2 regions of the Bacillus sp. FG16 genome follow, and region 1 is predicted to be linked to the other one. Evidence: riboswitches for the same ligand, from Rfam matches in the RefSeq annotation. Region 1 holds a riboswitch; the other holds the start of a gene.
What was found. A riboswitch is a leader RNA that binds a small molecule or an ion and turns the genes downstream of it on or off. The one in region 1 is predicted to bind S-adenosylmethionine.
Positions count from the first base shown of each region.

Region 2: it holds a riboswitch for S-adenosylmethionine, as region 1 does, so the genes downstream of both, ACODS7_RS22765 (cyclase family protein) here and metI (cystathionine gamma-synthase/O-acetylhomoserine thiolyase) in region 1, are expected to answer to the same signal.

Region 1 is NZ_JBMDKC010000004.1:6,527-9,724, forward strand. It holds gene ACODS7_RS02720 (bifunctional homocysteine S-methyltransferase/methylenetetrahydrofolate reductase) at 1-1,356, opposite strand, end outside; SAM riboswitch class I at 1,427-1,536, opposite strand; SAM riboswitch class I at 1,740-1,850, shown strand; gene metI (cystathionine gamma-synthase/O-acetylhomoserine thiolyase) at 1,945-3,057, shown strand; partial or broken gene metC (cystathionine beta-lyase) at 3,054-3,198, shown strand, end outside.
Region 2 is NZ_JBMDKC010000075.1:443-3,640, reverse strand. It holds gene ACODS7_RS22770 (hypothetical protein) at 180-560, shown strand; gene ACODS7_RS22765 (cyclase family protein) at 588-1,220, opposite strand; SAM riboswitch class I at 1,306-1,418, opposite strand; gene ACODS7_RS22760 (PRK06851 family protein) at 1,568-2,677, shown strand; gene ACODS7_RS22755 (nucleotidyltransferase domain-containing protein) at 2,790-3,198, shown strand, end outside.

The DNA of each region.
Region 1 (3,198 bases):
TTTCCCTAAAATTGAACGTCCATCGTTCATTTCTTTAATCATTTTAATGAGCTCAATAGAGGACAAATCGTATACAGAAGTTGCACCGGGAAAATCACCAACGCGCGCTGGATCACCAGTCAAAGCTAACACTTCTTCCATCCCTAACGCCGATAAACCTAACAAATGAGATTGTAGTCCAATGACGTTATGATCTCTACACGTTAAATGTGTCAATACCGGGATATCATGCTTCGTTAATAACGCACCCATCGCCATATTAGAAATACGAGGCGATGCTAATGAATTATCTGCTAGAGTAATAGCATCTGCTCCCGCTCTTTTTAACGCTCTTGCTCCTTCAAAAAAACGCTGTGTATCTAACGTTTTCGGTGGATCTAATTCCACTACAACTGTCGTTTGTTTTTTCGCTTTCTCTGCTAGAGTGACGTGAGCCTTCGAACGTTTCTCATGCGTATGAACGACTTTCGGCCTTTGAATAGTGTCTTTTTCTATTACAGGTGTAACATTCGCAACAGCGCGCTTCATACTTTGAATATGTTCTGGAGTCGTACCACAACAACCACCTAACAACCGAATACCTTGCTCAATAAATCTCGGTGTCATCGCCTCAAAATAAGCTGGGCTTCCCTCATATACGTAACGTCCCTCCACATAATTCGGGAGACCTGCATTTGGGTATGCTGATAAATAGCCATTTTGCGGAATCGATATCATTTTGAAAGCCTCTGTCATATGAAGCGGCCCTAGTTGACAATTCAATCCAACAACATTTGCACCGTAATCTATAAGTTGCTTTAATATTTCATTGACATCATTTCCATTTTGAGTCGTACCTGCTTCATGTAACGCTAATTGAGCAACAATTGGAATGTTCGTTTGCTTACGCAATACTTTAACGGCATGCAGTAATTCAAATTCATCGTAAAAAGTTTCTAATAGTAATCCATCAACTTGTTCTTCTAGTAAAGCCCCTGCCTGTTCAAGTAGCATAAACTCCCTTTCCATATCAGTCGTTGTAACGGCTCCGATATGTTTCATACCACCAATTGTTCCTAAAATTGCATTTCTGTCCGTAACAGATGCTTTCGCCAGCTTTACTGCCGCTCTATTAATTTCTGTAACTTGATTTTCTAAGCCATACATACGTAATTTCGCCTCATTTGCTCCATACGTATTCGTTTGAATTACATCTGCTCCAGCAGCTACATATTGTTTATGAATCGATATAATTAAGTCTGGATCAGATACATTCAATTCTTCAAAGCTACTTTGCAAACCATGTGAATGCAATAACGTCCCAACCGCACCATCACCTATTACAATTCCTTTTGATAATAAATCTAGTAACTTCACGAATCTCCCTCATTTCTATCAATATAAAAACCCCCTCTTCACTTTGAAGAGGGGGACATAATCGTTCCTCCTCTTATTATGCAAAACATTCGTTTTGCAGGTATTAGCACCGTTTCAAACATTTCGTTTGAAGGTTGCCGGGTTTCACAGGGCCTTTCCCTCCACCGCTCTCAATAAGAGTTGTCTTTATTATTTTATTTATGTAGCTAAAAGGAAATGCGTTCCCCTTTTAACAATGTTTGTTAATTTTTTAATAAATTTAGCATGCACAAAAGTAAAAGTCAATGACACTTGCGGAAAAATAAAAATTATTTAAAATAGAGTTGCAATTCAATTATCTTTTGTTGTAAAGTTAAAAACATAATAAAAATTTCATACGAACATTCTTATCTAGAGAGGTAGAGGGACTGGCCCTGTGACGCCTCAGCAACCATTAACATTTTGTTAATAAGGTGCTAATTCCAGCAAATTGTGAAAGATTTGACAGATGAGAAGAAGACTCTATTCAAACCGAAAGCCTTCTTCTTAGAAGGCTTTTTTTATTTTATATTCAGTTAATGTTTCAATTTAAAAAGGAGGAATTTTCACATGTCAACAATCGAAACAAAGCTAGCACAAATCGGCAATCGCAGTGAAACTACAACAGGAACGGTTAATCCACCAGTTTATTTCTCAACCGCTTATCGTCACGAAGGAATTGGTAAATCTACTGGCTTTGACTATTCACGAACTGGCAATCCAACTCGCGGTCTTTTAGAACAGGCGATCGCAGACTTAGAATATGGCGAACAAGGTTATGCCTGTAGTTCAGGGATGGCAGCTGTTCTCCTCGTCCTTTCTCTATTCCGCTCTGGAGACGAACTTATTGTATCTGAAGATTTATACGGGGGAACGTATCGATTATTTTCTGAACATGAAAAAAAGTGGAATGTTCGATGTAGATACGTAAATACACAGTCTATTAAACAAATTGAGCAAGCTATCACAACTGAAACGAAGGCTATTTTCATAGAAACTCCAACTAATCCATTAATGCAAGTTACTGATATTGCTGCTGTCGCAACTGTAGCGAAAAGGCACGGACTACTTCTTATTGTAGACAACACATTCTACACACCTTATATACAGCAACCATTAACAGAAGGTGCCGACATTGTACTTCATAGCGCAACGAAATATTTAGGGGGGCATAACGATGTACTAAGCGGACTTGTCGTTGCAAAAGGAAAGGAACTTTGTGAGGAAATCGCCCATTATCATAATGCATCAGGTGCGGTCTTAAGCCCATTTGACTCATGGTTATTAATTCGCGGTATGAAAACGTTAGCGCTTCGCATGAGACAACATGAAGAAAATGCGAAAGCAGTTGTTGCGTATTTAAATGATGAAGACGGGGTGACAGATGTATTTTATCCAGGAAGAGGCGGCATGATTTCATTCCGCCTTAAAGATGAAGCTTGGATCAATCCATTCTTACAATCTTTATCCTTAATTACATTTGCCGAAAGTCTCGGTGGTGTAGAAAGTTTAATGACTTATCCAGCAACGCAGACACATGCTGATATTCCTGAAGAAATTAGAACAGCAAACGGTGTATGTAATCGTCTTCTTCGATTCTCCGTTGGCATTGAAAATAGTAACGATTTAATTCAAGACTTAAAGCAAGCCATTAAACTCGTAAAAGAAGGTGTAAGAATATGAGTTATTCTATAGATACACTCTTACTACACAACCAATATAAACATGACTCACAAACAGGCGCTGTGAACGTTCCTATTTATAACACATCAACTTTTCACCAGTTTGATGTAGATACGTTCGGAAAATATGACTATAGCAGGT
Region 2 (3,198 bases), on a different contig from region 1:
AAACATTTTATAAAATGTTTCAAGAAGGGTTTTTTTTATAAAATACTTCGTTTATAATGGAGGAAAATATCGACATGAGATTGGTTGCTCATGTAACGGTTCAGTAGTGTTACGAAAAGATAAGAAGGGGTGCACGCGCATCCTTTTTTCTATGCAGATATTATGAAAGAGGTGGTATGATGGAATTAACATTAAATTCGACTGTATGTTTACATACAATTCAATTTCGAAAAGAGCAAAAGAATTATATTGTAAAAGATACAATTACAGGAGAAAAATATGAAATGCCGCCACTTTGGATTGATGCACTAGCAATGATGCGTGACGGTTTTTTATTGGGTGAAATTGAGGAGAAATTAAAAGAAGAGTATCCAGCTGAAGAAGTAAATATGTTAGCGTTCACGAGGCAATTGTTAGAGTTGGAACTTGTTGAAATGGTAGATGGTGAAGAGATAGCTTGCACAAAGAAGAAAGAGATTGATTGTTTAGCTTGGGTACGTCCTCGTGTGGAACAATTCTTTCTTAATTTAAATAGAAAATATAGAAGCAAAGGTCAGTAATGACCTTTGCTTTTTTTGTAGCTCCATTTAAAAAATAACAGCAAATGCTCTTGCGAAAGCACCGTCACTATTTTTAATTTTTAAAGGTGCTGCTGAGAAAAAGAAACGTTTTGCTTCGATAGCATCTAGATTTGTTAAGTTTTCAATTAAATAAATATTATTCCCTAATAATATGTGATGAATCGGTGATGTTTCTGTTGTAACTTCATCAGGAGAAATGAAATCTAAACCGATAGATTTTACTTTTAATTGAACTAGTTCTTCAGCTAATTCTTCAGAAAGATAAAATGCTTCTTTCTCATAAGCTTCTGTATTCCATTTAGTGGATAGATTGGAATGAAAAATAACAATATCACCTTCTTTTATGTCAGTATTATGCAATACTGCCTTAGGTAATTTTCGCTCTTGAATATGTGTTACATCTATAAGAACAGCTTCGCCTACAAATTGATCTAGCGGTAATTGATCAATAGTTGTTGCTCCTGAAATAAAATGCGCAGGAGCATCACAATGCGTGCCAACATGAACGACAGAATGAAAATCTGTAACTTGATAGCCTGCTTCTTCAACGCTTGTAACAGCTTCTAGTTGTATTTTAGGTGTTCCAGGAAATTGAGACATATTATTTTCAAATGTTTGCGATAGATCAATTACTTTCATTTTACATACCTCCAATATATGTTTTTCAAATAATAAAAAGCTCATCCTTCAGTATCAAGAAAGATGAGCTTTACATGCTAGTTGAGTTTTATCTTCCAAAATGCAATGCATTTTGCAGGAATTAGCACCTATTCAGTTTGTATAAACTGAGGTTGCTGGGCTTCAAAGGGCCGGTCCCTCTGCCTCTCTTGATAAAGAAGTATTCAGTTTTTAAAATCGGAATTTTCCGATAGTTAAATTGTAATTCATTTCCTTTTTGCGTGCAATATAAAATAGGTATTCACCCAAATAAAGCTGCTCGCATATTGTAGCTTATGTAAATAGAATGCTGCGAAGGAGTGAGTGCAGTGACAGGAAATGTACTGAATTACTATGCTGGTGGTAATACAGCTAGGGGATTTCACAATTTATACGAAGAGAATTTAAAAGGATTAGACAGATTATTTATCTTAAAGGGTGGCCCAGGAACGGGAAAATCTTCTTTAATAAAGGCAATAGGTCGTGAATGGGTTGGAAAAGGATACGATATTGAATTTTTACATTGTTCTTCTGACAATAAATCGGTTGATGGTGTAATTATCCCAAAATTAAAAGCAGGAATTGTTGATGGGACATCGCCGCATGTTATTGAGCCAAAAATGCCAGGAGTTGTTGAAGAGTATATAAATTTAGGAATTGCTTGGGACTCAGATAAACTAAGGAAGCAGAAGTTAGAAATTGAAAGATTTGTTTCAGAAGCAAGCAAAGCTTTTCAGTCTGCTTACGCACGTTTTAAAGAGGCATTGGTTATACATGATGAGTGGGAGAAGATATATATTGATAATATAGATTTTAATAAAGCAAATGAACTAACCGATCAGCTAATCCAGAAATTATTTGCAGATAAAGGCGGGAGACAATCGCTTGTAAAACATCGTTTTTTAGGAGCTGCTACACCGAAAGGGGCAGTTGATTTTGTTCCTAATTTAACAGAAGGGTTACCACATCGTTATTTTATAAAAGGGCGCCCAGGCTCTGGAAAATCAACGATGCTCAAAAAGTTAGCTAAGGCAGCTGAAGAAAAAGGGTTTGAAGTTGAAGTATATCATTGCGGATTTGACCCGAATAGTCTTGATATGGTTATCGTAAGAGAATTAGGCTTTGCAATTTTTGATAGCACCGCACCACATGAATATTTTCCAAGTCGCGAGGGTGATGAAATTATTGATATGTATGCCCTTATTGTTACGCCAGGGACGGATGAGAAATATGCGAAGGAAATTCGTGATGTTTCCATTCAATATAAAGCAAAAATGAATGAGGCGATGTCTTTCTTAGCGAAAGCAAAATCGGTTCGTGATAAATTAGAACGAATTTATATTGCTGCTATGGATTTTTCAATAGTAGATGCATATAAAGATGAGATTCAAAAAGAGTTTGAACGAATTGCTACTACTGTAATCGAAAAGCAACAATAGATGTTCCGTTTTGCTGTCAGTAATTTCTGACAGTTTTTTTAGTATGTAGTAAAATTAGTAGTGTATTTGTCGAATTTCCAAGGAAATAATCAAAAAATAGAGGTGTTATGAAATGAGAGAGAAAATCGAGTTGGAGTTAGAAAGAATTGAAAAAGAGAATGATGTGAAAATTTTATTTGCGGTAGAATCAGGGAGTCGTGCTTGGGGGTTTCCATCGAAAGATAGCGATTATGATGTTAGGTTTGTTTATATACATCCGGTAGAATGGTATTTATCAATTCATGATAAACGAGATGTAATTGAATATCCAATTAGTGATGATTTAGATATAAGTGGTTGGGATATTAGAAAGGCATTGCAACTATTCGCGAAGTCGAACCCAGCTTTACTTGAGTGGATTCGATCACCAATTTTTTATTCGAAAAACTCTAATTTTCCAGAACTACTTCAACAGATGAGTGAGAAGAATTTTGATCCAAAAGCAACGATATATCATTATTTACATATGGCGTCGAAAAATT